Regions from separate parts of the Oceanobacillus caeni genome, predicted to be linked through region 1. Evidence: a T-box and tRNA genes for the amino acid it is inferred to sense, from the RefSeq annotation. Region 1 holds a T-box; the other holds one or more tRNA genes.
What was found. The T-box of region 1 lies ahead of ACFQ18_RS02850 (valine--tRNA ligase). A T-box ahead of a tRNA ligase gene usually reads a tRNA of that ligase, here a tRNA-Val.
Positions count from the first base shown of each region.

Region 2: it encodes a tRNA-Val, which carries the amino acid that the T-box ahead of ACFQ18_RS02850 (valine--tRNA ligase) is inferred to sense. The anticodon was not compared.

Region 1 is NZ_JBHTKV010000002.1:62,809-74,634, reverse strand. Features, by position in the region: gene hemL (glutamate-1-semialdehyde 2,1-aminomutase) at 1-639, shown strand, start outside; gene ACFQ18_RS02860 (LysM peptidoglycan-binding domain-containing protein) at 767-2,290, shown strand; gene ACFQ18_RS02855 (protein kinase family protein) at 2,404-3,414, shown strand; T-box leader at 3,785-4,016, shown strand; gene ACFQ18_RS02850 (valine--tRNA ligase) at 4,103-6,751, shown strand; gene ACFQ18_RS02845 (SPOR domain-containing protein) at 7,002-7,898, shown strand; gene radC (RadC family protein) at 8,075-8,764, shown strand; gene ACFQ18_RS02835 (rod shape-determining protein) at 8,964-10,004, shown strand; gene mreC (rod shape-determining protein MreC) at 10,017-10,895, shown strand; gene mreD (rod shape-determining protein MreD) at 10,892-11,419, shown strand; gene minC (septum site-determining protein MinC) at 11,487-11,826, shown strand, end outside.
Region 2 is NZ_JBHTKV010000023.1:1,114-12,939, reverse strand. Features, by position in the region: gene ahpF (alkyl hydroperoxide reductase subunit F) at 1-999, shown strand, start outside; gene ACFQ18_RS14150 (peptidoglycan-binding domain-containing protein) at 1,235-2,218, shown strand; gene ACFQ18_RS14145 (acyl-CoA dehydrogenase family protein) at 2,298-3,455, opposite strand; gene ACFQ18_RS14140 (amino acid ABC transporter ATP-binding protein) at 3,717-4,460, shown strand; gene ACFQ18_RS14135 (transporter substrate-binding domain-containing protein) at 4,484-5,308, shown strand; gene ACFQ18_RS14130 (amino acid ABC transporter permease) at 5,343-6,047, shown strand; gene ACFQ18_RS14125 (amino acid ABC transporter permease) at 6,052-6,744, shown strand; gene ACFQ18_RS14120 (hypothetical protein) at 6,945-7,217, shown strand; gene ACFQ18_RS14115 (hypothetical protein) at 7,339-7,602, shown strand; partial or broken gene ACFQ18_RS14110 (transposase) at 7,912-8,632, shown strand; gene ACFQ18_RS14105 (hypothetical protein) at 9,262-9,444, shown strand; gene ACFQ18_RS14100 (hypothetical protein) at 9,961-10,395, shown strand; tRNA gene ACFQ18_RS14095 (tRNA-Val) at 10,574-10,646, opposite strand; gene ACFQ18_RS14090 (catalase) at 10,768-11,826, shown strand, end outside.

The DNA.
Region 1 (11,826 bases):
CCACCGGAAAATGCATTTTTACAAGAAATGAGAAAAATTACGGAGCAAAATGGTTCCTTACTTATTTTTGACGAAGTTATGACAGGATTCCGAGTTGGATACCATTCCGCTCAAGGATATTTTGATGTTAATCCGGATTTAACTTGTCTAGGTAAAGTTATTGGTGGTGGTTTACCTGTTGGTGCATTTGGCGGAAAACGTGAAATAATGGAACAAATTGCTCCTGTGGGTCCTATTTATCAAGCGGGAACTTTATCAGGTAACCCATTAGCAATGACAGCCGGTTTTGAAACAATTTCAGCTTTAACCAAGCAGTCCTATGAGGAAATAAATAAAAAGGCTGATCGATTAGTAGAGGGTTTTAAACAAGCGGCAGAAGATTACGAAATTCCACTACATATTAACAGAGCTGGATCCATGTTAGGTGTATTCTTTACAAATGAGAAAGTGGTTAATTTCGACGCTGCAAAAACATCCAATCTGGAGTATTTTTCTAAATATTATCAAGCAATGATTGAAGAAGGTATATTTTTACCACCTTCCCAATTTGAAGGTTTATTCCTATCAACCGAACATACGGATGCCGACATCGAAAAAACAATTGAAGCTATTCGAAAAGCATTCTCTAAACTTAAATAATTTAAAAAAGCTATTCCCAACTGAAACGGGGATAGCTTTTTTCATGCATAACCAAATACACTTTCTCATATAAATGATTAAGACACATTAAGCATATTGGGTAATGCTTAGGAGGGAGGAAGTCAGTTTGTCGGCTGATCAATCGGTATTTACTTTTGAATTAAATGAAACCTTATACTTTGAAAAAGGACAGGAAATAGAAGAGTTACGTGGAATATCATTGGAACCTGAAATTACAATACAAACGAATGAAGATTATATTTCCATTAGAGGTGTAATAGAATTAACGGGAAATTATAAAAAAGCAACTACTATAGAAGATCGTTTAGAAGAATTCAATCATGAAGCGAAGAGGTATATAGAAAGTGTAGCGGATACGGATGACGAAAATGCAGAGTTCTCACATCGATTCCCAGTAGAAATATCTGTACCTACCTATCGTGTAGGTAATTTAGATGACGTAATGGTTAGTGTGCAGGCATTTGATTATGAAATACCTAAACAAACTCAACTTAAAATGTTTTCTACAATAGCTATACATGGTATTAATCAAGAAGCAGGAATTAGTAGAGTAGAAGATGATAGCGTGGAAGATGCTTATCAAGAACCTTTAGATAAACAAGAAGATGTGTTAGGTATTTCAGACAAAGTGGTGGAAGAAGAACCTGTTTTATCGGAAAGAGAGGCAAAATACACATTTGAATTTGAAATTAAACAAAAACAACAAGAGCAAGAGGAAGAACCCGAAATTGCAAGTAAAGCAGAAATACCTGCTTTAGAGGAAAGTAGAGATGAAGAAGGGCAAGCGGAAGAATCGGAAATTGCAAGTAAAGCAGAAATACCTGCTTTAGAGGAAAGTAGAGATGAAGAAGGGCAAGCGGAAGAATTGGAAATTGCAAGTAAAGCAGAAATACCTGCTTTAGAAGAAAATAGAGATGAAGAGGAGCAAACAGAAGAACCCGAAATTGCAAGTAAAGCGGAAACTCCTACTTTAGAAGAAAATAGAGATGAAGAGGAGCAAACAGAAGAACCCGAAATTGCAAGTAAAGCGGAAACTCCTAATTTAGAAGAAAATAGAGATGAAGAGGAGCAAACAGAAGAATCCGAAATTGCAAGTAAAATAGAAACTCCTACTTTAGAAGAAAATAGAACGGAAGAGGAGCAAGCAGAAGAACCCGAGATTCCGAGTATAACGGAAACCCCTACTTTAAAAACAGATAGAGATGAAGAGGAACAAATAGAAGGGGTAGAGCCCGAAAAGCCTGTAGAAGAAGGAAGATGGTCATTTAAAACTCAGACGCAAACTTTAGCTGAATTCTTTAACAATCATAAAGAAGTCTCAAATACAGAATCATCCGAATTACAAAGCGAGAATGTTGAAGAAGAGGTGGAGGCTGAGTCCTTAGAAACAGAAGGTGAACATGAATCTAGAGATAAAGGGGACATTACTTACTTATCTGATATTTTCCGTAATTCAAGTGAAGAAGAATATACAAAAATGAGGCTTTGTATCGTTCAGAAAGACGACACAATAGAAACGATATCTGAACGGTTTAAAGTAAGTCCATTACAAATCATAAAACAAAATCAGTTAGAGGATGATTTTGATGTAGCCGAAGGACAGTTACTTTATATTCCTTCTAAAAAGTAAACTCTAATTAAAATGTGAACAGAGACACCCCTTGAAATTATTCAAGGGGTATCTAATTTTAGCAGATTCAAAAGTAAATATTAAAGTCAAGTATTCTATAAGGTGGTGGTATAATGACGGATAATATTAATAATGTACTTGCTGCGTATAATATCCATCCACTAAAGATCAATCAAGTAACATCTCAACTCTATTATATTAAAGATTATAATAGAGAATACGCGTTAAAAAGAAGTGGTTTAACAGAAGACATGGTGAAACAATGGGAAACGATTTATCGATATTCAAACACCCAAAATCTTGATATGGTGCTACCAGTATATTTAACAAAAGAAGGTAATTTGTATTATCGTCATGAACAATCCATATTTTATTTGTCTCCCTGGATTAATGATACAAATAGAGAAAGGGATATGAACTGGGTTTCTAACTTCTATGAATCGTTGGCAAAATTACATTGGAAAACGAAACGGATTCAAAAAATAGATATAGAAACGGTTTCCAATCCATTTTTTTCTTTTCAAAACTATTGTAGGGAGATGGGAAAGCAATTACTCACATTTATTCACCAATTCGAAAAAAAGCAGTATATGTCTCCGTTTGAGCTGCTTGTCTGTACTCATTTTCGTGACATAGAATATGCATTTGTTGAAGTGGATAAACGAATTAATCGCTTTATAAATGACCATGAGGAAGATAATTTAACATGGAGTTCTTCACTATGTCATCATAGATTAGACCATTCACATATTAAAAAATCATACTTTATTAACTGGGAATCTGCGCGTTTTGATAATCCTGTTATGGACCTGATCTTATTTTTTCAAAATGAAATTGGTAGTTTCAATCCTTCTACTGAACTTTATATTGACAACTTTTCCTCCTACACAGATATTAATGAATTAACGTTACCAGAACTTCAATTTTTATCCATTTATTTACTTTCGCCAACGAATTATATACAAAATATTAATGACTATGTGAGTGGTGTACGTAATTTATCAATGATACAACACGTAACAAACATTCAATATGAATACAGAAAAATTATTTTTGGATTACAATGGTCGGCGTTTATAGAGAAAGAATATGAAACGTTAGATTTAGATGATTTAGAAGTTTAAATCCACCGTAAATAAAAGCATATTAAAATCCCGATTAAAATCCCTAATAATATTAAATCGAAAAAGGATGGAAAGAAAATTGTCCGAATGAGTTGAAAAAGTAAAATGGGCAATGTCACTCTTTCTAAAATAAAAACACATTTTCTTGCCCACGGTGGTAACTTATATCGATAATATCTACCCATTATAATCACCTCATTTTCCACAATAAATTGTTTATTATTTCCATGGGATAAGGGTAGTAAATACCCCACTAATGAAGAATCACTATATAATATGTATACTTACACCATATTTGTGAAAAAATAGGAATATATAATTTGACGAAAGATAAACTAAGCTATAAAATATGGATAATATATAGTATTAATCAAATGCAGTGATTGGGAAGAGTACAAAATAATACCTTCAGAGAGGGAAATCTAGTGCTGAAAATTTCCTAGGAATACTTATTTTGGAAGGTCGCCCATGATGCAGCTTCTTTGAACTTGCAGTAGAAGAAGCCGGTAATATGCCGTTATGTGAATGAAGTGTATTAATTCAATTTTTGGAATTAATAAACAAAGGTGGTACCGCGAAAATCAATCCTTTTCGTCCTTTTATGGATGGAAGGGTTTTTATTTTGCCACGAAAAGTAAGTAGAAACATTTAGTCCTACATAAGACAAAAAGTATTAGGAGGTAATACTATGAGTGATAATGAATATTCAAATCTTCCACCAAAATATAATCCTCAGGAAGTAGAAAAAGGGCGCTACCAATTTTGGCTAGACGGTAAGTTCTTTGAAGCGACAAATGATCCGGAAAAAGAACCCTATTCTATTGTTATTCCACCACCAAATGTGACTGGGAAATTACATTTAGGACATGCTTGGGATACAACGATGCAGGATACAGTATCCCGAATGAAACGTATGCAAGGGTATGATGTATTGTGGTTACCGGGAATGGACCATGCGGGGATTGCTACCCAAGCAAAAGTAGAAGCTAAATTGAAAGAACAAGGAAGAAGTCGTTATGATTTAGGTAGGGAAAAATTCTTAGAACAAGCATGGGAGTGGAAAGAAGAGTATGCTGACTTTATCCGCTCGCAATGGGAAAAGCTTGGACTTGGCCTAGATTATTCCCGTGAACGCTTTACATTAGATGAAGGATTATCAGATGCGGTAAAAGAAGTATTTGTAAAATTATATGAAAAAGGGCTTATTTATCGTGGTGAATATATTATCAATTGGGACCCAACCACTCAAACGGCTCTATCCGATATTGAGGTAATCTATGAAGAAATACATGGTAAATTCTATCATATGAAATATCCGATAAAAGATAGTGATGAGACGATTGAAATAGCTACTACTCGTCCTGAAACAATGCTAGGGGATACAGCTGTTGCTGTCCATCCTAAAGATGATAGATATAAACATTTAATTGGTAAAACAGTCATTTTACCAATTGTGGGTAGAGAAATAGAAATAGTGGCTGATGAATATGTGGATATGGAGTTAGGTTCTGGGGCAGTTAAAATTACACCTGCGCATGACCCAAATGACTTTGAAATTGGTAATCGACATAATTTACAACGTATTCTCGTGATGAATGAAGATGGTTCCATGAATGAAAATGCTGGAAAATATCAAGGATTGGATCGATTTGAATGTAGGAAACAAATCGTGAAAGATCTTCAAGATATGGGAGTACTATTCAAAATTGAGGAACGTGTCCATCAAGTTGGTCACTCTGAACGTAGCGGAGCGGTTGTAGAGCCATACTTATCGACTCAATGGTTTGTTAAAATGCAACCATTAGCAGACGAAGTTATTGAATTGCAAAAAGATCAAGATAAAAAGGTGAATTTTGTACCCGAAAGATTTGAACGAACTTATCTAGGTTGGATGGAAAATATTCGTGATTGGTGTATTTCTCGTCAATTATGGTGGGGGCATCAAATTCCTGCTTGGTACCATAAAGAAACTGGCGAAGTGTATGTCGGAAAAGAAGCTCCAGCTGATATTGAAAATTGGAGACAAGACGAAGATGTGTTAGATACTTGGTTTTCATCAGCACTTTGGCCATTTTCTACAATGGGCTGGCCTAATGAAGAATCGGAAGACTTTAAACGTTACTTCCCAACGGATGTTCTTGTAACGGGATATGATATCATTTTCTTCTGGGTAGCACGGATGATATTTCAATCTAAAGAATTTACCGGAGAAAGACCATTTAAGGATGTTTTAATTCATGGATTAATTCGTGATGCAGAGGGTCGTAAAATGAGTAAATCCTTAGGTAATGGGGTTGACCCAATGGATGTTATCGATAAATATGGTGCAGATTCGTTGAGATACTTCTTATTAACCGGTTCGACACCAGGTCAAGATTTGCGCTTTTATTGGGAAAAAGTCGAATCTACATGGAATTTCGCGAATAAAGTTTGGAATGCTTCTAGGTTCTCTTTAATGAATATGGAAGGATTCACTTATGAAGATATTGATTTATCCGGTGAAAAATCACTTGCGGATAAATGGATATTAACAAGATTGAATGAAACAATCGAACATGTAACGAAGAATACAGATAAATATGAATTTGGTGAAGCTGGCCGTCACTTGTATAATTTCATTTGGGATGAATTCTGTGACTGGTATATCGAAATGGCAAAAATACCATTATATGGATCGGATGAAGAGAAGAAAAACACAACACGCTCTGTGTTGGCATATGTACTTGATCAAATCATGCGTATGCTTCATCCATTTATGCCATTTATTACCGAGGAAATTTGGCAAAAACTTCCTCATCAAGGGGATTCCATTACAGTAGCTAGTTGGCCAGAACCAAGAGAGGACTTTCATGATGAGCAAGCTTCAAACGAGATGAAACGACTAGTTGCCATCATTAAATCTGTTCGTAATATTCGTGCTGAAGTAGATACGCCAATGTCTAAATCCATTAAGATGCTAGTTGAAGCTAAGGATGAAAATATTTTAAGAGAATTAGAACAAAATAGAATGTACTTAGAACATTTCTGTAATCCTAGTGAATTGGTTATTGCTAAAGATATTGATGTACCTGAAAAAGCAATGACTGCGGTAGTTACAGGAGCAGAAATCTATTTACCGCTCGAAGGTTTAATTGATTTTGATAAAGAAATAAAACGTTTAGAGAAAGAACTTGAAAAATGGAATAAAGAAGTAGAGCGTGTTCAGAAGAAACTTGCTAATGAAGGATTTGTAAATAAAGCTCCACAAGCAGTAGTTGACGAAGAAAAACGGAAAGAGCAGGATTATTTGGATAAGCAAGCAAAAGTAAAAACGAGACTTGAGGAATTACAAAATTAATGAGAATAGGGAATAGCGGATGTACGCTATTCCCTATTCTTTTCGTTGTCCAGGAAATTATAAAATTTGTATGGCTGTGGCTCACTTAGATATAGAAATAACCACGTCCGGCTCCAGCGCCATTGTTCTATGTCGAAAAACAGTATATTATGACATACGATTATTTGCTAGGGTGACAACATTCGTCTTACTTTTTAATTGTACTATGCTAGAGTGGGATAAACGACTCTAGCATAGGAAAGGGATACCAATGGACAAGAAGAAGCAAATCATTATCAAAGAGAACGGAAAAGTAATCAAGCAATACCCAAAACAAAATATCAATTCTTCTAAGCGTGAATCAGCTGCTACCCTTCACGAGTCAGATGATGATCCGATAAAAACATTTGAAAGAAAATCAGTCCTAACAGAAGCAACGCCGCATAAGAAAACTAGTAAAAATCCTTTATTAAAATCGATTTTAACTGCGGTTGTTTCTGCTATATTAATTGGTGGTATTTTAAGTGTAATCATGTTTCAAGTATTAATCGACGTAAAAGACGGTATTAATAATCAAGATTCATCAAGTGTTCCCTCAGCTACCCAAGCAGATAATGATAAAGAAAAAACGAATGAAGATAATTCTGCGAACACTGCAGAAACATCAAATTTCACCTTAGAATCGTTACATGGTTTTGTTTTACAAGCAGGTGTTTTTTCAGAGAAAAAGAATGCGGAAAATTGGGCGAAAAATTTTTCGAATAGTGGTTTACCAGTTATGATTTGGAACCGAGATGGTCAGTATTTCCTATTATTAGGTATCGCTGAAACAAAGGCACAGGCAGAATCTATCGTAAGTCAGCTAGATGATAAGCATGACTTGTATATAAAAGAATGGGAAACGAAACAAGGAAATGTTGGTTTAACCAAAGATGAGCAGGAATGGCTATTAGCATTTCAACAAAAATGGGAAGATAATGTAAAGCAATCGGATAACATTTCCAAAGATAATTGGGCAGAATTACCAAAAGTCAATAGTTCTGACAAATTGGAGCCACTAGTTAATCGTATCGAACAATTGAAATCTGATTCCGGGTTAAAAGGGCAAAAATATTTACTAGATTTAATGTTTGAATATGAAAAAGTAATCAATAAAGCAGGCAGTTAATAAAGATTGTCTGTTTTTTTGTTTTAACAAATATAAATGGTTCAATTTTAAAAAAACCTTCCAGTTTTTTAGTTTCTCTATAGGTGTACAACTTCAAAATTTACTTTTTAGTAACTTGTATGAAACTCCGAAAGTCAAGTATCATGGTGACTATATACTTGTAAGGGGGTTTTAAAATGTCGGGACAGACTATTATGATTAAAGATGTGCCTAAAGAAGATCGCCCACGCGAACGTTTATTAAAGCATGGAGCAGGACATTTATCTAATCAAGAATTACTTGCCATCCTATTGGGTAGTGGTACGAAGGAAGAATCGGTAATAACATTGTCTAATAGGGTATTAATGCATTTTGAAGGATTGAAATTGTTAACTGATGCTACTATCGAAGAATTGATGGCAATAAAGGGAATAGGTGTAGCAAAAGGTGTACTGCTATTAGCTACAATAGAGTTGGGTAAAAGAATGAATCAATATAAACCAGATGACAAATATATTATTCGTTCCCCAGATGACGGAGCGGATTATATTATGGAAGAAATGAGAAGCCTAAAACAAGAGCACTTTGTTGTTTTATTTCTTAATACAAAAAATCAAGTCATTCATAGACAAACTATTTTTATCGGAAGTCTAAACGCTTCAATTGTTCACCCAAGAGAAGTATTCAGAGAAGCAGTAAAAAGATCCGCAGCCTCTATCATTGTAGCGCATAATCATCCCTCGGGGGACCCCTCACCGTCACAAGAAGATATCCATGTTACTAGAAGATTAGTTGAATCCGGAAAGATGATTGGTATAGAACTTTTAGATCACTTAATTATTGGAGATAGAAAATTTATATCATTAAAAGAAAAAGGGTATTTATAACTATCCAATTTAGAATTTTTTTCGTATAATTATATAGACTAAAAATGTAGCGCCTCTTTCGATGTTATATTGAATTTGGCGCTTCTTAAGATGTAATGACGGTTTTGCATGAAAAAACAGGAATGTTTGCATCTTCCAAATTTAATCGATATAGTTAATCTGTTATACGTTGATGAAGGAACCAGAGAGGAAGATATATTTGGGACAATTGAGCTTTTCACAGGATTTCGGAATTGATTTAGGTACTGCCAATACATTAGTTTTTGTGAAGGGAAAAGAGATAGTAGTTAGAGAGCCATCTGTCGTTGCAAAAAATAATGAAACTGGTGAGGTAGAGGCAGTTGGAATAGCTGCTAAAAATATGATTGGTCGTACACCAGGGAATATTTCTGTTATTCGCCCGATGAAGGATGGTGTTATTGCTGATTACGATACGACTTCTATAATGATGAAATATTACATAAAAAAAGCGATGAAAAATCGTTCGTTATTTGCTAGAAAGCCTAATGTTATGGTTTGTGTACCTTCTGGGATAACAATGGTTGAAGAACGGGCTGTAATAGATGCTACAAAACAAGCTGGTGCAAAAGAGGCCTTTCCAATTTCTGAACCTTTTGCAGCTGCAATTGGGTCTGGCTTACCGGTTTGGGAACCAACTGGCAGTATGATTGTTGATATTGGCGGAGGAACAACTGAGGTAGCGGTTATTTCGTTAGGTGGAATTGTAACTAGTCAATCCATCCGTGTAGCTGGAGATAATATGGACGAAGCAATTATTAATTATATACGTAAACAATATAGTTTATTAATTGGAGAAAGATCTGCAGAATCCATTAAGATGGAAATTGGATCTGCAAATAATCAGTTAGAAGATGCCGAACTAGATATAAGAGGACGAGATTTAATAACTGGTTTACCAAAGACTATAACAATTACTTCAAAAGAAATTGCGACATCCCTGAAAGATACAGTGGATTCCATTGTTGAAGCCGTGAAGGCAACATTGGAAACAACCCCACCTGAATTAGCCGCGGATATAATGGATCGTGGAATTGTTTTATCTGGTGGAGGTGCATTATTAAAAAACATAGACAAAGTAATAAGCGATGAGACTAAGATGCCAATATTTATTGCGGAAAATCCTTTAGATAGTGTGGCAATTGGTACGGGAAAATCTTTAGAGTTTATGAAGCATTTTCGTTCCCATCCAAATGTATCTTCTCGTCCATCTACAAATTAAGAGGGTGTAGTAATGCCATTTTTTAGAAATAAACGTTTATTAATTTTTTTAATTGGATTTATTGTGCTAGTAGCATTAATTGGGTATTCCTTAAGAGATAGGGAAAATGTTACGATTGCTGAACAAATTATTAATGATACCGTAGGATGGGTTCAAAACATTGTTCATGTACCAGTAACATTTTTCACCAACATATTTACTAATATTGATGATATTAAAAATACGTATAGTGAAAACCAAGTATTAAGAGAGCAATTGGGAGAGTATAAAGGTTTAATTTATGAAGTTCAAGAGTTAAAAGATGAAAATAAAGAACTAAGAGATCAACTTGAATTAACGGAATCCGATTTATTAAGGGACTTTCGTACAATTCCGGCCATCGTTATTTCAAGATCTCCGGAACGCTGGTTAGACGAGGTTACTATCAACAGAGGAAAACAACATGGAGTTAGGAAAAACATGGTTGTAAGAACTGCTGAAGGAATGGTTGGAAAAATTCAAACCGTACAGCAATACACATCGAAAGTGCAATTATTAACTGGGTTTGACCAATTTAACCGTATATCCGCCATGATCTCCCGTGACAAAGGTAAAGATATTTTTGGGATGGTTGAAGGGTTCGATAAGGAGACAGGCACTTTAATGTTCCGAATTATTAAAGAGTCAGACAAAAATATTAAAAAAGATGAACTTGTCGTTTCTTCCGGTATGGGGGGAGTATTCCCAGCGGGTATTGTCATTGGAAAAGTAAAAGACGTAGTACCAGATAAATATGGATTAACTAGAACAGCATTAGTGGAACCAGCTGCTGATTTATATGATATTAACCATGTGATGGTATTAGACCGTGATGCAACAGAAACAGATGTTGGAGAGGAGGAAGAGGAATGAAACGAATATATATCCTTTTATTCCTCTTTCTGTTTCTTATTTTAGAAGGTGTGGCTATAAACTTTCTACCATCTAGTATTGTGTTAGGTGATAAAATGTTTGTACCACATTGGATTTTAATCGTTTTAATCTTAATAGAGATGTTCTTTGATAGAGGAAATTCCTATAATGCTCTTATTTATGCACTCATATTCGGCTTATTAATAGACATTGTTTATACTGGTATTTTAGGTGTATACATGTTTTCCTATGGTATAGTTATATATATGGTTCATGTTTCTAAAAAATTCCTTCATGGAAATTTTTTCGTAACTCTTCTATTCAGTATTCTTGGACTTGTTGTTAGTGACTTATTAATTACATTTATTTATGATTTAGTTGGGGTTATTACGTTCAGCTGGCAGCATTACTGGTTGAACCGTTTACTTCCAACGGTACTTTTGAATATAGTATTCTTTATTATAATATATTTCTTGTTAGTTAAAAGGTTTAATAAATGGGGAAGTGAATTAAGCTGGGATTAGTTTGATAGATATATTTATCCGCCAAAATAGATAGGCAAATGGCTAGGATTAATGAGGTGAACTTATTGTGCAAGATAAGAAACAATTAATCACAATAAAAGGAACGAGGGAAGGGCTAACTCTTTTTATTGACGAAACATGTTCTTTTAGTGAAGCCATTAAGGAGCTTCATGAGAAAATAAAAAAAAATAAACCAAAAAAAGAGGATCCCATTGTATCTGTTAAAATTAAATTAGGTAACCGTTATTTACAAGATGATCAAGATAGACAACTCAGTGAAATTATAAATGAGGTTAATGGTTTTCAAATTGATTCCATTGAATCCGAGGTAATTAGAAAAGAAGATGCTTTAAAATGGAAAGAAGATAGTGAAATAAAAGTTATTAATCGTATCGTTCGATCGGGTC
Region 2 (11,826 bases), on a different contig from region 1:
TTCGGTAATGGACGTATGGAACTTGAAGAGATTCTTGCCAAACTTGGTAGTGGTCCGGATGCATCAGAGTTAGAAAATAAAGATCCATTTGATGTGCTTGTTATAGGTGGTGGCCCAGCTGGAGCTAGTGCTGCGATTTATGCCGCACGTAAAGGAATTCGTACAGGTATTGTCGCTGAACGTTTCGGTGGCCAAATCCTAGACACAGCAGCTATTGAGAACTTTATTAGTGTAAAACATACAGAAGGAACGAAACTCGCTGCTAGCCTTGAAGAACATGTGAAAGAATACGATGTTGATATAATGAATCTACAAACGGTTAAAAACATCGAGAAGAAAGATAATTTCGTTGAAGTAGAATTGGAAAATGGAGCTGTTCTGAAAAGTAAAACGGCTATCCTTTCAACAGGAGCTAAGTGGCGTAACATAGGTGTCCCAGGTGAAAAAGAATATGAAACTAAAGGGGTTGCCTACTGCCCGCACTGTGATGGTCCGTTATTTGAAGGTAAACATGTAGCTGTTGTTGGTGGAGGTAATTCTGGTATCGAAGCTGCAATTGACTTAGCGGGTATTGTCAAACATGTTACGGTACTAGAATTTTTACCAGAGCTTAAAGCAGACTCCGTACTTCAAGATCGTCTTTACAGTCTACCTAATGTTACTGTTATCAAAAACGCAGCAACAAAAGAAATTACAGGTGATGAAACAGTAAACGGTATTAGTTATGTAGACCGTGAAACAGAGGAAGAACATCATATTGAGTTAGAAGGAGTATTCGTACAAATTGGTTTAGTGCCAAGTACAGGATTCCTTAAAGATAGTGAAGTTGAACTTAATAAATTCGGTCAAATTGTTGTAGATAAGACAGGCGCTACAAATGTTCCTGGAATCTTTGCAGCAGGTGACTGTACAGATAGTGCATACAAACAAATTATCATTTCCATGGGATCAGGTGCAACAGCCGCTTTAGGTGCATTTGATTATATGATTCGGAATTAAATACTTATAAAAAAGTCGTTTAACTGTCATTTTTGATGGTTAAACGACTTTTATTTTTTTACCTATTCGTTATGTCCCTGTTACTTGGCTTAGTAGCAGGGATATTTTTTTTCAAGGGAAACTTATTAAAAAAATTATGTACGGGCTAATGATTGGATTTCTCAGAAGTGGTTTATTCGACCAATCGAAAAGGATTGCGAAAAAATAGATATATAGTAAAGGAGGGAGGATTTGAATGCCTTATAATATTCAGAAGAAAATCATCCCGGGGCTAAACCAAAGAAGTTTAATCGCTCCTAACTTTATAGTTGCTCATGATTCTGGTAATCCTAGCAATGTCACACCAGGTTCTTTGGAAAGAGAAGTTAATTTCATGACTAGAAATTGGAAAAACGCTTTTGTTTCCCATTGGGTTGGCGGTGGAGGAAGAATTGTTCAAGTAGCTGAAGTGGGTAGATTACAGTATGGAGCTGGTCCGAAAGCCAATCCCTATGCTTATGCTCAAGTAGAATTAGCGAGAACAAATAATATAGAAACGTTTAAAAAAGATTACGCTGCATATGTATGGTTATTACGAAAGCTTGCTAATGATGCAGGAATACCGATAAAGTTAGATACTGGTTCAAGGGTTACAGATAAAGGGATTAAAACACACGATTGGATAAGAAGGAATATTGGTGGTACAGTTCACAGTGACCCATATGCTTATCTAGCATCCTTTGGCATTTCTAGAGCACAGTTCAAAATGGATGTTGAAAAAGGAACCGCAGCAGTTAAACCAACAGGACAGTCAAATGCTAAATCTCAAACAGTTACTGCTCCCGCTCCTAAAACAAAAGCTAATGCTAAATCTCAACCAGCTACTGCTCCTGCCCCTAAAGCTAAAGCTAATTTAACTGTAGACGGTAAATGGGGTCCATCAACTACGAGAGCATTACAAAAAGCATTAGGCACAGTCGTAGATGGTGTGATAAGTAAGCAGTTGAGAAATAGCGTGACAAATGCGTTATATGACGGTGTCACATTTGGTTCTGGCGGGAGTTTAGTTATTAAAGCGTTACAGAAGAAAATTGGTGCTAATGCAGATGGTTATTTAGGACCAGAGACCATACGAAAATTACAAAGATATCTCGGTACCCCGGTTGACGGCGCCTTAAGCAGACCATCTTCATTAGTAGTAAAAGAATTGCAACGAAGGTTAAATAAAGGTACTTTTTAAATGAAATGGAGATAGAGGTACAACTCAAATAAATTTTGTTAAATCCCCGGTTTGGAAACCGGGGATTGGTTTTTGGCATTTATTCGACCTTATCAGAGATAGATTTTCCAGCAAGCTGCATAATAATCATATCGTCCATCGGTGGATTGTGTAAACCAGCACGTACATCACGATAATAACGTTGGAGATCACTTTTTTGTGATAAGCTTCTTGCACCAACAATTCTCATCGCTAAGTCAACTACTTCCAAAGCTTTATTAACAACTGATAATTTAACGGCACCCAATTCGGGTCCCATCGTTAATCTTGTAACCTCATCACTTTCATCCCACTTATTGGCAATCGAATAAAGGAAGTTTTTAGATTCTAAAATCAGAAGTTCCATCTCACCTATTTTTTGCTTAATATTTGGCAATTCCGATATGGTGCCTTTAATGCTATTCGGTGAATATGTTGTAGCAAATGTAATGGCAGACTCTTGTGCAGCTTGTGCGATTCCAAGATAGCATGCAGGTATATGTAATAGCCATCCAGCAGGTTTTTTCTTACCTGGAGTTAACTTTTGTACAAGATCATCTTCGTCTACATGAACGTTCTCTAATACTAAGTCATGACTTCCTGAACCACGCATTGCGATAGAGTCCCAGGTTTCATCTACTTTCACTCCTTTTCTCTCTCGTTTGATTAAGAAATTCCCTACCTCATCCGTACCATCAATTGAAGCACTAACAACAAAATAACTTAAAATTGGAGATAGTGTTGTGAATGTTTTACGACCGTTAATTGTCCATCCTGAACTATCTTTTGTTGCATACGTTTCGGGTTGGCCACCGCGTGTAGGACTTCCGGTAGCTGGTTCAGATGCAGCATTATTAAGTAATGCACCTGACTTAAGCACATCTTGAGCTACCGAAGCATACTTATTTTCATCCCATGCTTGGGTTTCACCAAGGTGTTTCATAATGCCCATATGCCAACCGATGGAAAGGGCTGTCGAACCGTCTGCTTTTCCAATTATTTCTTGATATCTTAGCATTTCATATAATGAGATTCCTAACCCACCATATTGCTTAGGTAATGTTAGTGCTGGATAACCAATTGATTTCAGGTCATTAAAGTTATCAAAAGGGAAACTGGCATTTTCATCATGTTCTTTTGCCCGTTCCTTAAAAGGTTTCACTGTTTTGGATAATAAATTTATTCTTTCGTCCATACTGCTTAGTTTTAATAAATTCATCATATCCCTCCATTTTGTGTTAATTAATCAATTTAGTTGGAATTATAGTTTATTATTTCACCACTTTGAAGAAATCTCAAACTTTTTGTCTAATACAATAAATTGTATAATAGCGAATATTTTAATCAAAAATCAAAACCAAGTTGACAGATAGTAATTATGTGTTTAGAATAAATTACAATATTGAAATATATGTAAAGAATACATATTAAGATAACTTGAGTGGGTCACTAAATGTTTATGGAGGTGAGTACACATAAAATGCTATTATTAAAAAATCTGCAAATATCTTTTAATGATGAGCAAGTTTTAAAGGGGATTAATTTAACCGTAAACAAAGGTGATGTTGTTACATTAATTGGTCCTAGTGGTACAGGTAAAACAACATTATTAAGATGTATTAATTATTTGGAAAAACCCGATGATGGAGAAATAACATTAGGAGATGTTCACCTAGACTATAAATCCATTCGGAAAAAAGATATTTTAAAAATCCGTCGGAAAACGGCGATGGTATTTCAACAGTACAATCTTTTTAAGCATAAAACAGTGATTGAGAATGTGATGGAAGCGCAAATGGTCGTGCAAAAAAAATCAAAAAAAGCTGCCTATGAGAAAAGTATGGAGGAATTGGAGAAGGTTGGTTTAATAGATAAAATAAATGCTTATCCTTCTCAACTATCGGGTGGCCAGCAGCAAAGAGTTAGTATTGCAAGGGCATTAGCTGTAGAACCCGAAGTCATCCTATTTGATGAACCAACATCGGCTCTTGATCCCGAATTAGTTGGGGAAGTTTTAAAAGTAATTGAAGCCGTTGCCAAATCAGGAATAACCATTGTGCTAGTTACACATGAGATGTCCTTTGCGCAAAATATATCAACAAAAGTTGTTTTTATGGATAAAGGAAAGATAGTAGAAGAGGGGACTCCAACAGAAATTTTTAACCAATCATCAAATGAGAGAACAAGAGAATTTTTAAATCAATTTTATACTAGAAAGAACTAAAAAGGGAAGGAGAAGTGGGTTTTATGAAAAAGGTATTTGTTTTTATAGGATTGGTGAGCTTAATTTTTCTACTTGGTGCTTGTGGAAGTGATGGTGCTTCAGGAGACGGAGGTTCTGAAGCGGGAGTTAGAACAATTGAGGTGGCCGTACCACCTGCAGCAAAGCCGTTAAGTTATACGGAGAATGGTGAACTAACTGGTTATGAAGTTGAGATATTGCGTAAAGTAGATGAAAAATTACAAGATTATGAGTTTCATATTGTAGGAGTTGGGGATAGTGCCGCAGAGGTAGGATTAGACACAGGGAAATATGATTTAATCGCACAAGGCTTGTTCTTAAGTGAGGAACGTGAAGAAAAATATTTAATACCTTCCGAAAGTAATGGGGCAAGTTTGATGAAGATCTATACAAACGAAGAAAATAAAGATATTGAAACACTTGAAGACTTAGTTGGAAAGAATATTTCTCCGCCTAACCCATCTGGAGGGGTTTTTAACTTTTTAACTGAATATAATGAAGAAAATCCGGATAACCAAATTGAATTTAAAACTTCAGACAGTGGTATTTCCTATGCGGATCGATTGAAGGAAGTTGAATCTGGAAAATATGATGCTTTAGTTTTACCGTCCAATTTAGGTCAAAATGAAATTATTGAACAGGCTGGGTTAAAAATTCATACAACAGAGCCAGTAAAAATATTTCCAACTTATTTTCTGATTCATAAATCCGAAGAGAATGAAGCGTTGAATGAGGAAATTAGTAAAGCGCTAGCGGAATTGAAAGAAGATGGCACACTATCTGAGCTATCCGTAAAATACTATGGGGAAGATGTATTTCAATATGAATGATGCGAATTAATGGAAGGGAGGAGGAGTTACTAAAATGGATATTACCTTTATGTTGGAGATACTCCCCCAATTTTTAAGCGTCCTTCCGATAACATTATTAATTATTGTTGTTTCAACCATATGTGGTTTTCTGTTAAGCGTTTTGGTCGTAGCAATTCGAATTAAGAAAGTCAGGTTGCTTAACCCCATAATGGGAATGTACATCTCTTTCACAAGAAGTACCCCAATCTTGTTACAATTATTTTTAATTTATTATGGTTTACCAGTAGTATTAGCATTAATGGGAATTCATATTAATGATATGAACCCAACGACTGCTTCTATAATTACTCTAATTATTTATAATGGTGCCTATATGTCGGAGGTTGTTCGCCCTGCTTATTTAGCGGTAGAGCGTGGTCAACATGAGGCAGCAGATAGCTTGGGATTTTCGCCTTTTAAGAAATTATACCGTATTATTATTCCACAAGTAGCCCCAATAGCGCTCCCGGGGTTAGGTAATGCTATTATTTATTTAATCCATGATACCTCTTTGATTTTTGCAATCGGTGTAGTGGATATAATGGGGCTTGCTAATATTATAATTTCCAGTAATTATGGAATGAACCAAATTGAAATTTATTTATTAATTGCAATTATTTATTGGATCGTTTCCATGTTATCCGAACAAATGATTAAATATTTAGAGAGAAGAAAACAAAGACTTCCATATAATGGGTCAACGAAGGAGGTAGCCTAATTAAATGTTTCAATTAGATGTTTTAATTGAAGACTTTTTCAGCATTTTAAAGGTTGTACCTCAAACGTTGCTATTGGCAGTTATTATCCTAATACTATCCCTATTTATGGGGGGATGTCTGGCTCTTATCCAACGAAAGAAAATACCAATCCTTTTTACTATTATTACAGTAGTCCAATCTTTTTTAAGGGGTACGCCTAATGTTGTTTTATTATACTTAGGATATTACTCTTTACCTTTTATCGTTCAATATATTGTATCGTTGATGGGTATAGATTTTAATCCTCATCAGTTAGATCCTGTCATAACAGTTATTGTCGTATTTTCTATTAGTTTTTCAGTTTTCCAATCAGAAACAATAAGAGGTTCCTTGCATTCGGTCGAACGCGGGCAGATTGAAGCAGCGCAATCTTTAGGATATGGTTTCTTCCATACGCTATGGAAGGTAATTATACCACAAGCCCTTGTTGAGGCGCTCCCTGATATCATGAACTCGTTTTTAGTTATTATAAAAGCTTTATCCTTGGCGTATTTAATATCGGTTGTAGATATTTTTGGACAAGCAAAATTGTTAGGTGCTTATAATTTTAGCTATATCGAGGCGTTTGTTGCTGCGGCTTTCGTCTATTGGATTTTGTGTTCTATTTTCACCTTGTTTATTAATAAATTTGAACTTCGATTGAGGAAGGGGTATTAAGCAAAGTCTGAAGCTCTGTATAAGAGATTCGGACTTTTGTTATTAACGGAGATAATTTGTGCAGCTTGCTAAGGTAATCTGTCAAATTAGTAACTAATATTTTTAATAAGTAATTGAAATATCATGCTAATATTACATTACAAAGAATTCTAGCTAAATGGCGTGGCGTTAAAAAAGAAGTATCAAGGAGGAGCAAGAATATGAGGAAGGATAAAATAAAAGGTTTAATGATTTTAGGTGCGTTGCTAGGAGTTATTGGACTGATACTTATTTTTTTTAGTGATGATTTTGGAACAACCTTAACTAATGGTTTGTTGGCTACTTTAGATAACATTGACACAATGGATTATGAATTTAAGGTAAAGGCGAAGACAAATAATTTTTTAGTGACTGGTAGCATTCTTTTTGGAATTGGACTTTCTACTGTGGTTTTTTCCTTTTATAAGTCGCTAAATATAAATAATAGGGAATAACACTAATTCACAATTGGTGCAAGTAAAGCAAGGTAATCCGAACCGGGCCGTTTGTTTCTATTTCACAATATTATTGAAATATAATACTAGAAAATTTTATTGGAAGAAGGAGGTATCGATATTGAAAGAAGATAAACGAATTTTGTATTTCAATATGGTTTTGGGGACAATTGGAACCATACTGATTATTTTAGCTGCAATAAGGTATCTGATTAAAGAAAATGATAATACAGGATACGCACTTATAATTTTTGGCTTTATATTAACGATTGGGTATATTAATTACTTGGAAAATAAAGCAGGGATAAGTAAAAAATTGACCTGGATTAGGGTTATTATATCCCTAATTTTATTTTTTTCCTTTTCATATTTTTTATATTACTAGTTATTCCTTATTTAATTATTTGGTGTAATCCTTAGATAAGGAGTCATAAATTGGCAGTTTAGTAGAGTGGCTTAGTCTATTAGATTATGTGGTCTATTTTTACCTTGTTTATTAATAATTTGAACTCCGTTTAAGGAAGGTGTATTAGAAGAAGCTGGGAAAAAACTCCAGTAAATAAAAATTAAGGCGTTGGAGTTTACACTAAAAAAGTGTAGACCCCACGCCTTTTTTTAACGTTATTTTAGTAACCAAAAAGGACACCTTTTGATAAAATTAAAGTGAGCAAACAATAATTTTGGAGGTGTCCTTATGTTTAAACATTATACCATGAACCAAGTAGTTTTGCCACTAGATTTAGAAATTAAATTGAAAGAAAACGATATTGCCTTTGCGATCCATGATCTTGTCGAGAGTATTCCGGAAGAGGCTTTCGAGGACTTCGTACGACAAACCGGGCGTCCTGCGTACCATCCTCGTATGATGTTGAAAATCATTTTGTGTGGGTATACGCAATCCGCGTTTTCTGGTCGTAAAAAAGTACGGTTTAGCCATCATTCCAAACGAACAGACAGGTACGGATTCACCAGTGAATTTAAAGTGTAAAAATGTGAGGACTATTTGGGCTGTCCACTCCGCGATTTATGCACGAAAGCAAAAGAAGGGAACAACCGAACGGTCTACATGAATGAAAAGTGGGAGTTCCAAAAAGAATATGTACGCACGAAGCTTTCAGACGAGAAAACTGGTGAAATTTACGGAAAACGTAAATTGACGCAGAACCAGTGTTTGGTTTTCTGAAGGCTAATTTGGGTTTTACCCGTTTTTCCTTTAGGGGAAAACAGATGGTGAAAAATGAATTAGCATTTGCATGGGTGGCGGTTAACTTGAGAAAAAACGCCGCCATGGACGGTAAAATAGTGGCGGAAGATGGAAAAAAACACAAAAAAGGTTCCAAGTAAATTTTTTATTGCTTGGAACCTTTTTATTTTACTTTTTTTGGCTAGTTATGTCCCAGTCTCATTGTTTTTAGCATGTATCATTTTAATTTTGATTAGACTTTCTATTTAATTTAAAACATTATCACAGTATGAACTCTTTAAACGAGAAAAGCATCTAGTAAATGCCTAATTTGATCATCTAATTTTTTTAATTGAACAATTTGATACTTACTTTTCAGGCATAGTGTATGTATTGGCTGTATGAGTTGCGGAATATTGATTTTCTCCTTGTATTCCGGCACTCATTGACGTATGTGTTACTGTATCATCATTTTGTATTATTTTCTTTAATAATAAAGTTCGCAAAGGATAAAGCTTTTATAATAACTAAAAACAGGCTCATTATATCAGGGAGGGCTTCAACAAGGGCTTGAGGTACAATTACCTTCCTTAACGTATGGAAGAAAAATATATCCTAAAGATTGCACCGCTTCAATCTACCCACGTTTGACCGAATGCAAGAAACCTCTTATTGTTTCTGATTAAAAACTGAAAAGCTAATAAAAAACACAACAATCACTATTATTACACGATCTAATTGAATAAAATGAATCTGGTTTCTTAAATAATCTACTGGCAACATTCCATAATAGTGAAACTTTAATTTTTCTAATTCGTACATAAGGTACGTTGATTAATAAAAATGATGGAGGTGTCAAAGATGTCCAAAGAAGTTATTTTCATCTTAGTTATAGTATCTATGGCAATATGGGTTACGGTGTCTCGAGAATCTGTAAAATCTTCAAAAGAGATAAACTGGCGAAAAATGATAACTTTATTGTTTGCAGGATCTTTATCTACATTAGTTATAATCATTATGCATTTTCAAAGCCTGCTGTTTTAGTTCCGGTACTGGTGCCTTAAAGAACGAATGAGTTATCGATTAGACAGCTTCTATTGTGCTAAATGGCAGGTTAATAGGATAAGAGGTGTTAAAATGAACACAAAATATTATTGGAGAGAAGGATTTAAGTAATAGCGAAGTATTATTAAAAAATAGCAATCTGTATAATGGTCTATGGCTTTATTGAAAAATATAGATTTAGAACTTATATACATATATTATGGTGGCACATTCATTGGCGATGTTTCTTTCTAAGATATTAGCTTAAGATGTAGCTGTTTTCTCTTGATTTTTAGGTTTTTATGGACTTATTCAGCTTATTCTATTTATTATATTCTTGATTTTAGATTTCCAACAGGTGAAGAAAAAACTTAATAGTATTGCAGTAATTTTTAAGAGGGTCTTGTTAGAAAAAATAGTTTTTTAATTTAACAATGTTCCTGTGGCGTTCTATTTTTACTAAGACAGTGGGATAGTTTAGTAAATTGATTCTTTCTTTGGGAGAGGGGGATTCCGGTGGAGTATAATATAAATTCGCAAAGGATATCAATTTTTAGTACTATATTTATTATTATATTGTGGGATGTATTGTCAACTTATTACGGACGCTCTTTATCGCTATTCTTATTCATTTTATTAATCGCAATAGGGTTAGCTTCTTTTCGTTTTAAATTTACCATCCACACCGACCATTTAATATATGAAATATTATTATTTAATAAACCTATCATTCAAAAGGAAATTTACCCAGGCCAAGTAAATCAACTGAAATTGATACGTGTCGGGTGGGCTAAAAAGTCTGCAATTATAAAGGTGAAAAAAGGAATCAACATTAGATTATCTGTACTTGAACCTCAAGAAGCGTATGAACATTTAATTGGATTTGCAGAGAAACACGATATAATGATATTTAAAACGAAGGACTATTTAATTTTGGAAAGAATGAAATAATACTCGGTATTCAACTATCGGTGCAATTGTTGAAACATAATTCACTATATGCTGCAAGTAAAACAAGGCGATCTAAGCTGGATCGTCTTTTTCTATTTCAAAAAACTAATACTATTTTTGGACTATAAAAAAAGCCCGTACCCCTTGATTCACAAGAGATTCAGGCTTTTGTTTCAGATGATTCCAACTGGACTCGAACCAGCGACCCCTACCCTGTCAAGGTAGTGCTCTCCCAGCTGAGCTATGGAATCGTTGTTAACCAATATATTCAATATAATCTGTTTTTAGCAATCTGTCAATCTTTTACACTGTTGTTTTATCACCCTTTATCATAGGCGTTCATACTATTTACTGGGAGGAGGATTGTGATTAATGACTAATGATCGAAAAAATAAGAAGGATGAACAATTGGAAATTTTTCGTGTCCATGATAAAGGGGAAAAATTAACAACAAATCAAGGACTAAAGGTGTCTGAGGATGAATTTTCGTTAAAAGCAGGTGTACGTGGACCGACTTTGATGGAGGACTTTCATTTTCGTGAAAAAATGACGCATTTTGATCATGAAAGAATTCCTGAACGAGTAGTACATGCACGTGGGTATGCAGCGCACGGAGAGTTTCAAGTTTATGAGAGTATGAAGCAGTATACAAGAGCAAAGTTTTTACAGGATCCAACTGTGAAGACGCCGGTTTTTGTCCGTTTCTCAACGGTAGTTGGAAATCGTGGATCGTCGGATACGTTTCGGGATGTGCGTGGGTTTGCAACGAAGTTTTATACGGAAGAAGGAAATTATGATTTAGTTGCGAATAATATGCCCGTCTTCTTTATTCAAGATGGAATCAAATTTCCTGATATTGTCCACGCCATTAAACCGGAGCCACATAATGAAATGCCACAGGCTAGTTCTGCACATGATACGTATTGGGATTTTGTCGTCGCGAATCAAGAGTCGGCCCATATGACGATGTGGCTTATGTCTGATCGTGCTATCCCTAGAAGTTTCAGGATGATGGAAGGTTTCGGCGTTCATACTTTTCGTTTTGTGAATGATGAAGGGAAAGCACACTTTGTTAAGTTCCATTGGAAGCCTACATTAGGTGCACATTCTTTAATCTGGGATGAAGCGCAGGAAATAGCGGGTAGGGATCCTGATTTCCATCGTCGTGATTTATGGGAAAATATTGAAAGGGGAAATTATCCTGAATACGAATTAGGGGTTCAAATTATTGAAGAAAAAGATGAATTTAAATTTGATTTTGACATTTTAGATTCAACGAAACTTTGGCCAGAAGAAGATGTACCGGTGAAAATCATAGGTAAAATGACATTGAATCGTAATGTCGATAATGTATTTGCTGAAACAGAGCAAGTGGCCTTTCATCCCGGTCATGTCGTTCCAGGAATTGATTTCACCAATGATCCATTATTA